DNA from 3 places in the Streptomyces sp. NPDC048277 genome. Region 2 is predicted to be linked to each of the others. Evidence: predicted binding sites of a transcription regulator. Region 2 holds the regulator's gene; each other region holds the start of a gene.
The links. Region 2 encodes HrcA, which represses chaperone genes, less so after heat shock. Its sites were predicted from a motif close to TTNGCACTCNGNNNNNCNGAGTGCNAA; they were not measured.
Positions count from the first base shown of each region.

Region 1: a site for HrcA is predicted at 3,474-3,500, ahead of AB0D85_RS17325 (FmdB family zinc ribbon protein). Genes of this name have one in related genera too.
Region 3: a site for HrcA is predicted at 2,269-2,295, ahead of groES (co-chaperone GroES). Genes of this name have one in related genera too.

Region 1 is NZ_JBEZLQ010000007.1:28,319-33,897, forward strand. It holds gene AB0D85_RS17300 (low temperature requirement protein A) at 1-413, opposite strand, end outside; gene AB0D85_RS17305 (hypothetical protein) at 593-769, shown strand; gene mscL (large conductance mechanosensitive channel protein MscL) at 792-1,271, opposite strand; gene AB0D85_RS17315 (hypothetical protein) at 1,410-2,009, opposite strand; gene AB0D85_RS17320 (S-methyl-5'-thioadenosine phosphorylase) at 2,200-3,033, opposite strand; gene AB0D85_RS17325 (FmdB family zinc ribbon protein) at 3,134-3,463, opposite strand; gene AB0D85_RS17330 (MFS transporter) at 3,660-4,958, opposite strand; gene AB0D85_RS17335 (potassium/proton antiporter) at 5,227-5,579, opposite strand, start outside.
Region 2 is NZ_JBEZLQ010000031.1:46,198-51,776, forward strand. It holds gene AB0D85_RS43690 (DUF3097 domain-containing protein) at 1-570, opposite strand, end outside; partial or broken gene AB0D85_RS43695 (MBL fold metallo-hydrolase) at 605-949, opposite strand; partial or broken gene AB0D85_RS43700 (MBL fold metallo-hydrolase) at 1,078-1,338, opposite strand; gene hrcA (heat-inducible transcriptional repressor HrcA) at 1,511-2,527, shown strand; gene dnaJ (molecular chaperone DnaJ) at 2,528-3,664, shown strand; gene AB0D85_RS43715 (nitronate monooxygenase) at 3,787-4,890, shown strand; gene AB0D85_RS43720 (16S rRNA (uracil(1498)-N(3))-methyltransferase) at 4,887-5,579, shown strand, end outside.
Region 3 is NZ_JBEZLQ010000001.1:280,299-285,877, reverse strand. It holds gene groL (chaperonin GroEL) at 61-1,686, opposite strand; gene groES (co-chaperone GroES) at 1,814-2,122, opposite strand; gene AB0D85_RS01455 (polysaccharide deacetylase family protein) at 2,372-3,175, opposite strand; gene AB0D85_RS01450 (polysaccharide deacetylase family protein) at 3,172-4,065, opposite strand; gene AB0D85_RS01445 (class I SAM-dependent methyltransferase) at 4,177-5,352, shown strand; gene AB0D85_RS01440 (RNA polymerase sigma factor) at 5,532-5,579, opposite strand, start outside.

The sequences.
Region 1 (5,579 bases), on a different contig from region 2:
ATCACGTAGCCGATCAGGACCAGCGCGTAGTCGTGGTTCGCGAAGGCCCGCGAGACTCCGGCCGCCAGCACCAGCACCCCGGCGATCTGGACCAGGGTGACGACCCGGTAGAGCACGTCGTCGTTGTCGTACGCCGAGGCGAACCAGGTGAAGTTCATCCACGCCCACCAGATGGCGAAGAAGATCATCGCGTAGTTCAGGACGCCCTCGCCCGCGTGGCCCGCCGCGACGGCGTGCACCAGCTCCGCGCCCGCCTGGGCGATGGCCACCACGAAACACAGGTCGAAGAAGAGCTCCAGCGGCGAGGACACCCGGTGGCCCTCGTCGCGCCCGCGCGCGGTCAGCCTGCGCAGGGGCCGCAGGGGCTGGGGTGTGTGCTGAGGGGCGGGAGCCGGGGGAGAACTCGACGTCATGCGTCCAGCACAGCAGAAAAGGGCACCGGCTCGCGAACGGAGCCGAAGGCGGGCAGCCGGCCCGGCGGGCGGCGGGACCGCGGCCGGGACTCCGGCCGGGGCCGCCGGGCGGCCCGGGTGGACCGCACGGCCCGGGTGGCCCGGGCGGACCCGAGCCGTGCGCGCCGTAGTCTTGGGACATGACCACCGCCCCCGAGCCCGCGCCGCGCGACCCGAAGCCCGCGCTGATCTTCGACGACCCGCTGGACCGGCAGTCCTCGGACGACACGGACCGCGGCTGGGGCGACCGCCCGGAGGGCGACTCCGTGGCCGACCTCAAGCGCTTCCTCGACGAGAAGCCGCCCCACCACCTCTGAATCCGCCCCGGCGAGGCCCTGGTCAGCGCCCGTCGCGGCCCGGCGCACTCCGCTGCGCGACCAGCTCGTCGCGGATCTGCTTGAGCACCTCCAGCTCGGTCACCTCGATGACCTCGTGCGTACCCTCGCGCGCCCTGCGGCGGGCCTCCATCCGCGACAGGTACTTGGCCATCGGCAGGACCATCAGGAAGTACACGACCGCCGCGGTGATCACGAAGGAGAGCGTGGCGCCCAGGACCTCGCCCCACATGATCGGAATGCCGGACTTCACCGTGCCGTCCGCGTTCAGCGTGCACGGGGCCTTCAGGCACGAGCTGTAGCTGTCCAGGTTCTTGGTGCCGATCGCCCCGACGACGGGGTTGATGATCCCCTTCACCACCGAGTTGACGATGTTGGTGAAGGCGGCGCCGATGACCACCGCGACCGCCAGATCGACGACGTTGCCGCGCATCAGGAAGGTCTTGAAGCCCTGCCAGATACTCGGGTCCTTCTTCGCGCTCACCTCGGGGACTCTCCTTGTGTGCACAGGGTGTGGAACAAAGTGCTCCGCAACCTACGTCACCGTGCCGCCATTGCGCCCAATCCCGTGGCACGAATGAGGGACTTGACAGGAAACGTCCGAGAAATCGCCCCAGGTTGTTCAGCACAAGGTCACCGCCAGCCGTGTCGTGGCGCTCGCGCCGACCAGCCGTGCCGCCGTGGCCCGCGGCACCGAGAGCACGACCAGCGCCCCGCTCTCGGACGCCCCGTCGACCGGCTCCGGCAGCTGTGTCACGCGGACCCCGCGCGCGATCACCCGGGCGTCCCCGTCCGACGCGGGGCCCCCGGCGGCGATGACGTCCACCCGGTCACCGGGGCGCAGCAGCCGGACGGTGGCCGCGTCGGCGATCCGCACCGGAGCCGTCACCATGTCCACGGGCGGGGCGTGCCGTCGTACCGGCTGGGTGGCCGGATGCCCCCGGGGCCGCTCGGCGTGGAGGGGATCCGTGGCGGCACCCGGCCCGGCCGCCACGAGCGCCGCCGCCGTCACCGCCAGACCGGCCGCGAGGGCCCGCCGGCGGTGGCGCAGCAGCCGTTGCAGCTGATACCGCGCGCCGCGTACGCGCACCGGGTCGAAGTACGGGACTTCGCAGGTGGCGGGGGCGTCCGTGGCCGGCGGACACGGGGCGCGCAGGGCGGGCGGAAGGGTCGGGGACGGGGACAGGGCGGGGGACGGAGAGGGGGACGGGGGAACGGGCATGTGGATCACCACCGGCGACGAGGAATCGGCTTGCAAGGCCACGATGCGGCCTTGCGCCGAATCCCGTCGGAGCCGGTGGGCTACCGACCGGTTGTGGACAACTCGGCCACCCGAAGGGGGAGTTCCGCCGGAGTCCCGCCCGTTGTCCACAGGAGTTGGGAGGGGGCGGGGAAACGTCCCGCCCTCCGCGTCACGGCAGCTCGAAGCCCGGATCCATGCCGCCGAGCGCGTTCGTGCACAGGCAGTCCCGTGCCGTGTTCTCCGGCAGTGCCGCCACCGCGTCGAACAGCACGCCCCGCAGCCGGTCCACGTTCGCCGCGAACACCTGGAGCACCTCGTCGTGCGAGACGCCCTCGCCGGTCTCGGCGCCCGCGTCCAGATCGGTGACCAGCGTCAGCGACGCGTAGCAGAGTTCCAGTTCACGGGCGAGCGCCGCCTCGGGATGGCCGGTCATGCCCACCACGGACCAGCCCTGCGCCTGGTGCCACAGCGATTCGGCGCGGGTCGAGAAGCGCGGCCCCTCGATCACGACCAGCGTGCCGCCGTCCACCGGCTCCCAGTCCCGGCCGCGGGCCGCCTTCAGCGCCGCCGCCCGCCCGGTGGGGCAGTAGGGGTCGGCCAGGGACACGTGCACCACGTTCGGCACGGTGCCGTCGGGCAACGGGAGTCCGTCGAAGTACGACTGCGCCCGGGACTTCGTACGGTCCACCAGCTGGTCCGGCACGAGCAGCGTGCCCGGACCGTACTCGGGGCGCAGACCGCCCACCGCGCACGGGCCGAGCACCTGGCGGACGCCCACGGAGCGCAGCGCCCAGAGGTTGGCCCGGTAGTTGATGCGGTGCGGCGGCAGATGGTGGCCGCGACCGTGGCGGGGCAGGAACGCCACCCGGCGGCCGGCGATCTCGCCGAGGAAGAGGGAGTCGCTGGGCGGCCCGTAAGGGGTGTCGACCTGGATCTCGCTCACGTCGTCGAGGAAGGAGTAGAAACCCGAGCCGCCGATTACGCCGATCTCTGCGTTCACCATGCCCCGCACACTAGCGGCCCGCCGGAGCGGGCAGGGACCGGTGCCCGGGAACGCCTCGGACCCCGCCGTCGTGCGTCGGCAGGGTCCGGGAGGAGGAGTCTCAGGCGGCGGAGCTGCTGGCGGAGCCAGACGACGAGGACGACGAGGACGACGACGTCGACGACTTGGAGTCGGACGACGTGGAGCTCGACGACTTCGAGTCGGACGAGGCGGAGCCGGACGGCTTCGACGCGGGGCTGCTGCTCGACGAGGAGCCGCGGCTGTCGTTGCGGTAGAAGCCAGAGCCCTTGAAGACGATGCCGACCGCGGAGAACACCTTCTTCAGGCGGCCACCGCAGTTGGGGCACTCGGTCAGGGCGTCGTCGGTGAACTTCTGCACCGCCTCGAGGCCCTCGCCGCACTCGGTGCACTGGTACTGGTAGGTCGGCACTGTCTTCCTCCTGGCACTCTCACTCGATGAGTGCTAACGATCGTCCATACTAACCCGTGCAGCCAGCGAATGGAGTAACGTACGTCACCTGCTCACGGGCAGCGGTCAGGGCTTGGCCGTCATGAGGGCCTCGTGCCCGAGTGAGAAGCCGCTTGTCGGCGGAGTCACAGTGACGTATTCCCGGGTTGTCGACACGTCACATCTCACCGATCGCGACAGGTTCGCGATGGGCCGCGCCGCGCGTGACCACCTTGGTCACGCGTGGCGGCACCAGCCGCGAACGCAGCGCCAGCAGGGTCACCAGGGCGAGCAGCGTGCCGGCCATCGGCACCAGGAACCCGGCGCCGCCCCACAGCCGGTCCTCCAGCTGTCCGGCGACCGTCACCGCGGCCGCCTGGCCGAGTGCCACCGCGCCGGTCAGCCAGGTGAACGCCTCCGTGCGGGCGCCGGCCGGGACCAGGTCCTCGACCAGCGTGTAGCCGGTGATCAGCGCGGGCGCGATGCACATGCCGACCAGCAGGCCGAGGCCGGCCAGGGCGAGCACCGAGTGGGACGTCCACAGCGCGGACGCGGTGAGCGCGAGCGCCGCGTAGCCGGTGACCAGGCGCCGGTGCGGGGCGGCCTTCCAGGCGATCGCGCCGCAGACGATGCCCGAGAGCATGTTGCCCGCGGCGAAGGTGCCGTACAGGACGCCGTTCAGGCCGGGCTCGCCGATCGACTCGGTGAACGCCGCGAGGGAGACCTGCATGCCGCCGAAGACGGACCCGATGCCCAGGAAGGCCGCGACCAGCACGCGCACGCCGGGGACGCGGAGTGCGGAGGCGTGCCGCACGCGCGCGTGGCCGGTGCCGGACACCTGCGGCTGGGTGCTCTTCCGCGCGGCGAACAGGAGGCCGCCGAGCAGTGTCAGCGCGGCCTCCGCGACCAGGCCGGCGGCCGGTGTCACGGTGGTGCACAGGGCGGTCGCGAGCAGCGGGCCGAACACGAAGGTGAGCTCGTCCGTGACGGACTCGAAGGCGGCCGCGGTGGACATCAGGGGCGAGTCCTGGAGCTTCGCGCCCCAGCGGGCGCGCACCATGGGGCCGATCTGCGGCACCGAGGCACCGGTCGGCACGGCCGCCGCGAACAGCGCCCACAGGGGTGCGTGCGCCAGTGCGAGCGCCGTCAGGCCGAGCCCCGACAGCGTGTGCACGAGGACTCCGGGAATCAGCACCGCGCGCTGTCCGTAGCGGTCGGCGAGGCGGCCGCCGTAGGGGGCGCACAGGGCCATGGAGACGCCGGTGACCGCCGCGGCGGCGCCCGCGGCGCCGTACGAGCCGGTGGTGTGCTGGACGAGCAGCACGATGGAGATGGTGAGCATGGCGAACGGCTGGCGCGCCGCGAAACCGGGGAGCAGGAACGTCCAGGCGCCGCGGGTGCGCAGCAGCTGTCCGTATCCCGGGCGGGGCGGCGCCGCCGGGTTCTCCGACGGCTCGGTGGTGACCGTGGATGCCACGGCCCGTGCCTTTCTGCCGCCTGGTAGCGCGCCCGTGCGGGGGCGCCGAGAGCTGTCCTCTTGCGCGGAACTGCGGTAGATACCGGTGCCCGCTGGGAAAAGCGTTCCGGCCGCCATACGGTCGCGCCAGCTCTGCGTCAGGCAGAGTTGGTCCGATCAGGGTGGCTTCATCGTACAGGGGGCGACGTCTCGTAGACCTGTGAAAACGAGCACCACAGGGGTCGTTCACCTGGGATTGGCGGGGGTGTGAACCGTCCGAAACACGCCCTTAACGCATGCCGCCCGTGCCCGCCGTGCCGTTCGCGCCCAGCCAGCCCGCCAGCTTGCCCCCGTGCCCGACCGCGCGCAGCCGTCGCTCCGCGGCGTCCCGCACCGGGTCGGTGGCGACCACGAGGAGTTCGTCGCCGCGCCGCAGCACCGTCGAGGGCAACGGAACAAACGATTTTCCTTCGCGGACGATCAGGGTGACGGCGGCTCCGGCGGGCAGCCGCAGCTCGTTGACCTCGACGCCGTGCATCCGCGAGCCCTCGGGGATCGCGACGGACAGCAGATGCCCGCGCAGCCGCTCCAGGGGTGCGGACTCGATGCCGAGGTCGGCGGCCTCCGGGCCCTCGCCGAGCC
Region 2 (5,579 bases):
GTGGCCGACGACCAGCGCGTGCCCGCTCGTCACCGACTGCGCGATGCGCCACTCCTTCGTGCCCGGCACCAGGTGGTCCACCAGGACGCCCAGGCGGGCGTCGGGGCCGGGTGCGAATTCGGCCACGATCGCGGGCAGGTCGTCGACGCCCTCCAGGTACTCCACCACCACGCCCTCGATGCGCAGGTCGTCGCCCCAGACCTTCTCGACCAGTTCCGCGTCGTGGCGGCCCTCCACGTAGATGCGGCCCGCGCGGGCGACACGCGCGCGTGCGCCGGGGACGGCGACCGAGCCGGAGGCGGTGCGGGCGGGGCGCACCGGAGCCGAGGACGCCGGCCGTACGAGGGTCACCACCGTCCCCTCCAGGAGGAAGCCGCGCGGCTCCAGCGGGAAGACCCGGTGCTTGCCGAAGCGGTCCTCCAGGGTCACCGTGCCCGCCTCGCAGCGGATCACCGCGCCGCAGAAACCCGTGCCGGGCTCCTCCACCACCAGTCCGGGCTCGGCGGCCACCTCGGGCACCGGCTTCGGCTTCTTCCACGGCGGGGTCAGGTCGGGGGAGTACTGGCGCATTCGGATGACGATAGGAGAAGCCGATCCGGTGTGCCTACGACACGCCGAAGCGGGCCGCCAGGGCGTCGCGTTGGGCCCGTACGAACGCCGCGTCCACCACCGCTCCATGACCGGGTACGTACAGGGCGCGCTCGCCGCCGAGCGACAGGAGGCGGTCCAGGGTGGCGGGCCATCGGGACGGTACGGCGTCGGGGCCGGCCTGGGGATCGCCGGACTCCTCCACCAGGTCGCCGCAGAAGACCACCCCCGGGTCTCCGGGGACGAGGACCGCGAGGTCGTGGCGGGTGTGGCCGGGGCCCACATCGGCCAGCAGGGCCCGGCGGCCGTCGCCGAGGCCGAGGCTCCACTCGCCGGAGACCGGACGGCCGGGAGCGGGAGGGCGGCCGCCGCTTCCCCGGCCTCCTCGGCCGGGAGGCCGTTGCGGACCGCGTCCAGGCGGAGTTCCTCGCGGTCGTGGGCGAAGACGTCCTCCGCGCCCGCCGCCGCGTACAGTTCCACGTCCGTGAACGCGTCCGTGAACGCGGCCGCGCCGAAGACATGGTCGAAGTGCGGATGGGTGAGCGCGAGATGGGTCACACGGCGGCCGGCGAGCGCCTGCGCCTGGGTACGCAACCGCGCGCCCTCCGCCAGGCTCGACCCGGCGTCCACCATCAGGGCCGCGTCCGTACCGAGGACCAGCCCCGCAGTGCAGTCCCAGCCCGGCAGCCGGCACCGGCCGACGCCTTCGGCCACCCGCTCCCAGCCCAGCTCTTCCCAAGTCACCGTCATGCCGCGACGCTATCCACAGAACGTCACGGGTCCTGACCGACCTTGCCCAGTCAGTACCCGACGGCCGTACACTGGGCCGGGGATGCTGGCACTCGGGCTCGCAGAGTGCCAGACGAAAGACCCGAAGGACCCGAAAGGCCGCGGGGACGACTTTCTGGAGGTGTGGCGCGAGATGCTGAGTGAACGCAGGCTTCAGGTATTGCGCGCCATCGTCCAGGACTACGTCGGCACCGAGGAACCGGTCGGGTCGAAGGCGCTGACCGAGCGGCACAACCTCGGGGTCTCCCCGGCGACCGTGCGCAACGACATGGCCGCCCTGGAGGACGAGGGGTTCATCGCCCAGCCGCACACCAGCGCCGGGCGGATTCCGACCGACAAGGGCTATCGGCTGTTCGTCGACAAGCTGGCCGGCGTGAAGCCGATGAGCGCGCCCGAGCGGCGGGCCATCCAGAACTTCCTCGACGGCGCCGTCGATCTCGACGACGTCGTGGCGCGCACGGTGCGGCTGCTGGCGCAGCTGACACGGCAGGTCGCGGTCGTGCAGTACCCCTCGCTGACGCGGTCCACCGTGCGGCACGTGGAGCTGCTCTCGCTCGCGCCGGCCCGGCTGATGCTGGTGCTGATCACCGACACCGGGCGCGTCGAGCAGCGGCTGGTGGACTGCCCGGCACCCTTCGGGGAGACGTCTCTGGCGGATCTGCGGGCCCGGCTGAACAGCCGGGTCGCGGGGCGCCGGTTCTCGGACGTCCCCCGGCTGGTGGAGGACCTGCCGGACGCCTTCGAGGCCGAGGACCGCGGTACGGTCACGGCGGTGCTCTCCACGCTGCTGGAGACGCTCGTCGAGGAGAACGAGGAGCGGCTGGTGATCGGCGGCACCGCCAATCTCACCCGCTTCGGACATGACTTTCCCCTCATCATCCGGCCCGTCCTGGAGGCCCTGGAGGAACATGTCGTTCTTCTCAAACTCCTGGGCGAGGCGGGGGATTCGGGCATGACCGTACGCATCGGTCACGAGAACGCCTATGAGGGACTCAACTCCACGTCCGTGGTGTCGGTCGGTTACGGTTCGGGCGGCGAGGCACTCGCCAAACTCGGCGTGGTCGGACCGACCCGCATGGATTACCCGGGAACGATGGGAGCGGTACGAGCGGTGGCACGGTACGTCGGACAGATCCTGGCGGAGTCGTAAGTGGCCACGGACTACTACGCCGTTCTCGGCGTGCGCCGCGACGCGTCGCAGGAAGAGATCAAGAAGGCCTTCCGTCGGCTCGCACGCGAGCTGCACCCGGACGTCAACCCGGATCCGAAGACCCAGGAGCGGTTCAAGGAGATCAACGCCGCCTACGAGGTGCTCTCCGACCCGCAGAAGAAGCAGGTCTACGACCTCGGCGGCGACCCGCTCTCGCAGGCGGGCGGCGGTGGCGCGGGCGGCTTCGGGGCCGGTGGCTTCGGGAACTTCTCCGACATCATGGACGCGTTCTTCGGAACGGCGTCCCAGCGCGGTCCGCGCTCGCGTACGCGGCGCGGCCAGGACGCGATGATCCGGATCGAGGTCGAGCTCGACGAGGCGGCCTTCGGTACGACCAAGGACATCCAGGTCGACACGGCGATCGTCTGCAACACCTGCAACGGTGAGGGCGCGGCGCCGGGCACCTCGGCCCAGACGTGTGACATGTGCCGGGGCCGTGGTGAGGTCTCGCAGGTGACGCGGTCCTTCCTGGGCCAGGTCATGACCTCGCGGCCCTGCCCGCAGTGCCAGGGCTTCGGGACCGTCGTCCCGACGCCGTGCCCGGAGTGCGCGGGCGACGGGCGGGTGCGGTCGCGGCGGACGCTGACCGTGAAGATCCCGGCCGGTGTCGACAACGGCACGCGGATCCAGCTGGCCGGTGAGGGCGAGGTCGGGCCCGGCGGCGGGCCCGCCGGTGACCTGTACGTCGAGATCCACGAGCTGCCGCACTCCACGTTCCAGCGGCGCGGGGACGATCTGCACTGCACGGTGACGATCCCGATGACGGCGGCGTCGCTCGGCACGAAGGTGCCGCTGGAGACGCTGGACGGCATGGAGGAGGTCGACATCCGGCCGGGCACCCAGTCCGGGCAGTCGATCCCGCTGCACGGGCGTGGGGTCACGCATCTGCGGGGCGGTGGGCGGGGTGACCTGATCGTGCACGTCGAGGTCATGACGCCGACGAAGTTGGATCCCGAGCAGGAGCGGCTGCTGCGCGAGCTGGCGAAGCTGCGCGGCGAGGAGCGGCCGACGGGCCAGTTCCAGCCGGGTCAGCAGGGCTTGTTCTCGCGGCTGAAGGACGCCTTCAACGGGCGCTGACGGGTGCCCGCCCCCGGCGGGGTCGGAATGCGGTTGTCCGGATTCCGAGGCCGAAATTTCTGGCATGTGCCAAGGGGGCGGCCCGATTCGGACTTGTTCGGAGGACGTGACAACATGCCGTCATGTCCTCCGCGCTGACCGATCTCTTCCCCCTTCCGATCGTGCAGGCCCCCATGGCGGGCGGGGTCTCCGTCCCGCAGCTCGCCGCCGCCGTGTCCGAGGCGGGCGGGCTGGGGTTCCTTGCCGCCGGGTACAAGACCGCCGACGGGATGTACCAGGAGATCAAGCAGCTCCGGGGGCTGACCGGCCGTCCTTTCGGTGTGAACGTCTTCATGCCGCAGCCCGAGCATGCCGAGTCCGGGGCCGTGGAGGTCTACGCGCATCAGCTGGCCGGTGAGGCCGCCTGGTACGAGACCGAGCTCGGCGACCCCGACAGCGGCCGGGACGACGGGTACGAGGCCAAGCTGGCCGTGCTGCTCGACAACCCGGTGGCCGTGGCCTCGTTCCACTTCGGCGTCCCGAGCCGGGACGTCCTCGACTCCCTGCGCCGCGCAGGAACCTTCACCCTCGTCACCGCGACCACCGCCGAGGAGGCCCTCGCCGTCGAGCGGGCCGGGGCGGACGCGGTGATCGCACAGGGCGTGGAGGCCGGCGGTCACCAGGGCACCCACCGGGACGTGCAGGAGAACGACGGCTCCGGGATCGGGCTGCTGTCGCTGGTCGCCCAGATCCGGGAGACGGTGGGCATTCCCGTCGTCGCCGCCGGCGGCATCATGCGCGGCAGCCAGATCGCCGCCGTGCTGGCCGCGGGCGCGAGCGCCGCCCAGCTGGGTACGGCCTTCCTCGCCACCCCCGAGTCCGGCGCCGCCGACCTCCACAAGCAGGCGCTGACCAACCCGCTGTTCACCCGGACCGCACTGACCCGGGCGTTCTCCGGGCGGCCCGCCCGCGGACTGGTCAACCGCTTCATGCGCGAGCACGGACCGTACGCGCCCGCCGCCTACCCGGAGGTCCACCACCTCACCTCCCCGCTGCGCAAGGCCGCCGCCAAGGCCGGGGACGCCCAGGGCATGGCCCTGTGGGCCGGGCAGGGGCACCGGATGGCCCGGGAACTGCCCGCCGGACAGCTGGTGGAGACCCTCGCCGAGGAACTCGCCGCCGCGTCGACAGCGTTGTCGACCACGGGAGCGACCAAGGCGGACACCGAGAGGGGGGACGGGCGATGACCGCCCCCGTCTTCGTCGTCGAGCACTTCCCCGCGGACGGCACCGGACAGTACGTCCTGGACGGGCCCGAGGGGCGGCACGCGGTCTCCGTGAAGCGGCTCCAGCCCGGCGAGGAGGTCGTCCTCACCGACGGCGCCGGACGCTACGCGGTGTGCGACGTGGTCGCCGTCGAGGGCAAGGACCGGCTGGTCGTGCACCTGACGACGGTGTCCGAAGAACCCGCGCCGCGGCCCCGGATCACCGTCGTCCAGGCCCTCCCCAAGGGCGACCGCGGGGAGGTCGCCGTCGAGACCATGACCGAGGTCGGCGTCGACCGCATCGTGCCCTGGCAGGCCGCCCGCTGCATCACCCAGTGGAAGGGCGAGCGGGGCCTGAAGTCGCTGGCGAAGTGGCGGGCCACCGCCCGCGAGGCCGGCAAGCAGTCCCGCCGGGTGCGGTTCCCGGAGGTCGCGGACGCGGCGACGACCAAGCAGGTCGCCGCACTTCTCGCCGAAGCCGACCTCGCCGCCGTACTCCACTCCGACTTCGAGCACGACAGCGAGCCGCTGGCCGCGGCCGAACTGCCCGCCGGCGGCGAGATCGTGCTGGTCGTCGGGCCCGAAGGGGGCGTCGCCCGCGACGAGTTGGCGCTCTTCGAGGAGGCGGGTGCCAGGGCCTGCACCCTGGGGCCCACCGTGATGCGCACATCG
Region 3 (5,579 bases), on a different contig from region 2:
AAGCCCCCGCTTCCGGCGGACGACCGGGAGCGGGGGCTTCTTCTGTCAGGCGGGAGTGCCTCAGTGCGCGTGGCCGTGGGAGTGGCCCGCGGCAGCGGCCTCTTCCTCTTCCTTCTTCTCGACGACCAGGGTCTCGGTCGTCAGGAGCAGGGAGGCGATGGAGGCGGCGTTCTCCAGGGCGGAGCGGGTGACCTTGACCGGGTCGATGACGCCGGCCTTGACCAGGTCGCCGTACTCGCCGGTGGCGGCGTTGAAGCCCTGGCCCTTGTCGAGCTCGGCGACCTTGGAGGTGATGACGTAGCCCTCCAGGCCGGCGTTCTCGGCGATCCAGCGCAGGGGCTCGACGACGGCGCGGCGGACGACGGCGACACCGGTCGCCTCGTCGCCGGTCTTGCCGAGGCCGTCCTCCAGGACCTTCGCGGCGTGGACGAGCGCGGAGCCGCCACCGGAGACGATGCCCTCCTCGACCGCGGCGCGGGTCGCGGAGATGGCGTCCTCCAGACGGTGCTTCTTCTCCTTCAGCTCCACCTCGGTGGCGGCGCCGACCTTGATCACGCACACGCCGCCGGCCAGCTTCGCGAGGCGCTCCTGGAGCTTCTCGCGGTCCCAGTCGGAGTCGGTGTTCTCGATCTCGGCCTTGATCTGGGCGACACGCCCGACGACGGCCTCGGAGTCACCGGCGCCGTCGACGACCGTGGTGTCGTCCTTGGTGACGGTGACGCGGCGGGCGGAGCCCAGCACGTCGGTGCCGACCTGGTCGAGCTTGAGGCCGACCTCCTCGGAGATGACCGTGGCGCCGGTGAGGATCGCCAGGTCCTGCAGCATCGCCTTGCGGCGGTCGCCGAAGCCGGGGGCCTTGACCGCGACCGCGTTGAAGGTGCCGCGGATCTTGTTCACCACGAGGGTGGAGAGGGCCTCGCCGTCCACGTCCTCGGCGATGATCAGCAGCGGCTTCGAGGCGTTGGACTGGATGATCTTCTCGAGCAGCGGCAGCAGGTCCGCGATGGAGGAGATCTTGCCCTGGTTGATGAGGATGTAGGGGTCCTCCAGGACGGCCTCCATGCGCTCCTGGTCCGTCACGAAGTACGGGGACAGGTAGCCCTTGTCGAAGGCCATGCCCTCGGTGAAGTCCAGCTCCAGACCGAAGGTGTTGGACTCCTCGACGGTGATGACACCGTCCTTGCCGACCTTGTCCATCGCCTCGGCGATGAGCTCGCCGACCTGCGTGTCCTGGGCGGACAGCGCGGCGACGGCGGCGATGTCGGACTTGTCCTCGATCGCGCGGGCCGAGGCGAGCAGGTCCTCGGAGACGGCGGCGACGGCGGCGTCGATGCCCTTCTTCAGGGCGGCCGGGGAGGCACCCGCGGCGACGTTCTTCAGGCCCTCGCGAACGAGCGCCTGGGCCAGCACGGTGGCGGTGGTCGTACCGTCACCCGCGATGTCGTTGGTCTTGGTCGCCACCTCCTTCACCAGCTGGGCGCCGAGGTTCTCGTACGGGTCGTCGATCTCGACCTCGCGGGCGATGGTGACGCCGTCGTTGGTGATGGTGGGGGCGCCGAACTTCTTGTCGATGACGACGTTGCGGCCCTTGGGGCCGATCGTCACCTTCACCGTGTCGGCAAGCTTGTTGACGCCGCGCTCAAGGGCGCGACGGGCGTCCTCGTCGAACTTCAGGATCTTCGCCATGGCAGCGGGAGCCCTCTCGGAATTCTGGGGTGAACAAGACTGCGCCCCTGGCACCCGGCTTCTCAAACGATCGCGGGGGCCAGGGGCGCAGCTTCAAGCGGAATGCTTGAGGTGGTAAGTCGCAGGCTTACTTCTCGATGATCGCGAGCACGTCGCGAGCCGAGAGGACGAGGTACTCGTCGCCGTTGTACTTCACCTCGGTGCCGCCGTACTTGCTGTAGAGCACGACGTCGCCGACCTTGACGTCGAGCGGCAGGCGCTCGCCGTTCTCGAAACGGCCCGGGCCCACGGCGAGGACGGCGCCCTCCTGGGGCTTCTCCTTCGCGGTGTCCGGGATGACCAGGCCGGAGGCCGTGGTCTGCTCGGCGTCGAGCGGCTGGACCACGATGCGGTCCTCAAGCGGCTTGATGGCAACCTTGGAGCTGGCGGTCGTCACGATCCGACCTCCCCCTTCGGAGATCTCACGGGGTTAACTGTCTGAGGTGGCGACCAGGTGGATCCGTCGTCGCGGGTGCCGGACCTGCCCGTCGCGTTGTTGGCACTCTCATCTGCCGAGTGCCAGAGCCGAGACTATGACCGCGATTAGCACTCGGTCAAGCGGAGTGCCAATTGCCTGCGGCGCGGCGCCGAAAAAGGGCGGCTGGAGTCGGTCGTCCTCGAACGCCGGACGGGCTGAGAGTCCTGCCTACAGGTAGTCCTCCAGCCGTCCCACCGTCAGGCCGCTCGCCTGGACCCGGCGGAGGAGGCGGGCCGTGCGTTCTCGCAGGGTGGGGCCCAGGGCCTCGTCGGGGCCGACCAGGATGATGTCGCCGGGGCGGAGCTGTTTCTCGCCGTTGCGGTACTCGATGCTGTCGGCGGTCATCGCCGCCCGCCACAGGACCACCGCCGTCACTCCGCAGTCGGCCGCCGCACGCAGGGTGGTGGTGTCGTACGTGCCGTAGGGCGGGCGGAAGAAGCGGGGGCGGATGCCGAAGCGGGACTTCAGCTTCTCCTGCTGGCCGCAGATCTCGGCGCGCTGGCCCGCGTACGGCAGGCCGGGCATGGCCGGGTGGTCGAGGGTGTGGTTCTGGACGCTCGCGCCCACCGACTGGAGCCGGGCGAAGTGGCCGTAGCCGGGGCCGACCACGCTGTCCGTGAGGAACATGCTCACCGGCAGGCGCAGTTCGCGGACCATGTCCACGAAGCGGGGGTCCTTCTCGGCGCCGTCGTCGTAGGTGAGGAAGACGACCCGGTCGGTGGTGGCGACGTGGTCGACGACCGGGGGCAGCGTGGCGTGGACGGAGAGCGGGTGGGACGGGGGGTGCGGGGCCGCCGGGAGGGGCGCGGTGAGGCCCCAGTGCCGGTACGGCTGTTCGCCCGCCGGGCTGTGCGGCCGAACCCCGTCCGCGGCCTTCTTGCCCAGCCGCTCGATGGGGTCCACGGACTGGGCACAGCTCGCGAGCAGGAGGGCGGCGGCGGTCAGGAGCGCCGCCGCCCTCGGGCGGCTCACAGGTAGTCCTCCAGGCGCGCCACCGCGTATCCCTCGCGTGTGACCTTGTTCAGGAAGCGGCGCATGTCGTCGACCATCGTGCCGTTCCACTCGTTCAGGCCCCGGAAGTGGGTGAGCACGATGTCCCCGGGGTGCAGGCTGCGGTCGTCCTCGCGGTACTCCCAGTGGTCGACGTACACCTCCTCGTCCCAGATCGGCGCGTACTTGATGCCGCAGGCCTTGGCGGCGCGCAGGGTGTCGCCGTTGTAGTTGCCGTAGGGCGGGCGGAAGACCGTCGGCGCCTTTCCGAACTCCCTCTTCATGATCGTCTGCATCCCGCAGATCTCGTGCTTCTGCTCCTCGTAGCTCAGGCCCGGCAGGTAGGGGTGGGTCAGGGTGTGGTTGTTCAGGGTGTGGCCCTCGGCCTGCATCGTCCGGAAGTAGCCGTAGTCGTCCTTGACCAGGTAGTTGCTGAGGAACGCGCTGTAGGGGATCTTCAGGTCGCTCATCATCCGGAGGAACCGCGGGTCCTTCTCGGCGCCGTCGTCGATCGTGAGGAAGACGACCTTCTGCCTGGTCGGGACCGTGGTGAAGACCGGGGGCAGGTCGTCCTCCTCCTGCCCGTCCACCTCGAAACCGGCGCGCGCGGTGATCCTCGGCTTGCGCTTCGGCGGGGCCGGGGGGCTGAGCGGGACCGCGTCCAGGTCCCACCTGCTGGTGGCGGCGATCAGGGCGGCACGGGAGTCGGGGGCGGCGGCGTGGTGCGCCTGCTGGCCGGCGGCGGGACGGGCGGCGGAGTCGGTGTCCGATCCCGCACAGCCGGACAGCAGGGCGGCGGCGGACGCGATGGACAGGAGACCCACCACGCCCGCTCTCAACCCATTTTTGTCATTTTGTACGACTGCTCGCATGGCGTCGGATCCTTCCAGGCCCCCGCCCGGAACCGGGGCAGACACCGCCGCCGGAGGCGAACCATCCACCGACTGGCCGACAATGAACCGGTGAACGAACCGGTGAACCTGGTGAACGACCCCCTCGCCCCCCTCCTCACCCCCGAGGGCCGCGCCCTCCTCGACGAGGTGCGCGGCACCGCGCCCGCCGACGAACTCGCCGTGGCCACCCGGCTGCGCCGCGAGCACCCGGCCGAGCTGGTGTCGGCGGCGCTCGCCCAGGCCCGGCTGCGGCAGCGGGCGGCGGCGAAGTTCGGGGACGCGGACGCGGACCGCATGTTCTTCACGCCGAACGGGGTCGAGCAGTCGACGCGGGCGAGTGTCGCCACGTACCGGGCGGAGCGGCTGAAGGCGCTCGGGGTGACCTCGGTCGCCGACCTGTGCTGCGGGATCGGGGGCGACGCGATCGCGCTCGCGCGGGCGGGGATCCGGGTGCTCGCCGTGGACCGGGATCCGGCGACGGCGGCCACGGCCCGGGCGAACGCCGACGCGCTCGGCCTCGCCGGCCTGGTCGAGGTACGGGAGGCGGACGTCCAGGAGGTGGACACGGCCGGCTACGACGCCGTGTTCGTCGACCCGGCCCGGCGCGGCGGCCGCGGCCGCATCTTCGACCCGGAGGCCTACTCGCCGCCCCTCTCCTGGGCGGTCGGGGCCGCGTCGACGGCCAGGGTCGCCGCGCTGAAGATCGCCCCCGGAGTCCCGCACGAGGCGATCCCGGCGGACGCCGAGGCGGAGTGGATCTCGGACGCGGGCGAGGTGAAGGAGGCGGTCCTCTGGTTCGGGACGGAACCGGGGGCGGTGCGCGCCACCCTCCTCCCCGGCCCGCGCACGCTGCTCGGCAGGGGCCTGCCCGATCCGCGCGTCCGGCCCGTGGGCCGTTACCTGTACGAACCCGACGGCGCCGTCATCCGCGCCCACCTGGTCGCCGAGGTGGCCGAACAGCTCGACGGCGGCCTGATCGACCCGACGATCGCGTACGTCACGGCGGACGCGCTCCACGCGACCAACTACGCGTCGGCGTACGAGATCACCGACCGCCTCCCGTTCAACGTGAAGAAGCTGAAGGCCCTGCTGCGGGAGCGCGAGGTCGGCGCCCTGACCGTGAAGAAGCGCGGGTCGGCCGTGGAGCCGGAGGAACTGCGCCGCAAGGCCCTGCCGAAGCCGCAGGGACGCAACACGGCGACCGTGTTCCTGACCCGGGTGGCGGGCGCCCCGACGATGCTGCTGGGCCACCCGGCGCGGTCCTGAGCGGTGCGGCGCGGTGCGCGGCGATGGGCCGCGATGGGCCGTCGGGTGTCTGCCGCACCGTCGTGGCTGGTCGCGCAGTTCCCCGCGCCCCTGAAGGGGCGCTCACCCTGGCCCCCTGCTTTCAGGGGCGCGGGGAACTGCGCGACCGGCCCATACCGGGCCGCACCCTGGCGACCGGGCTAGAGCTCTCGTGCCCGCCGCAGCAGCAGCTCGCGTTCGCGTTCGTT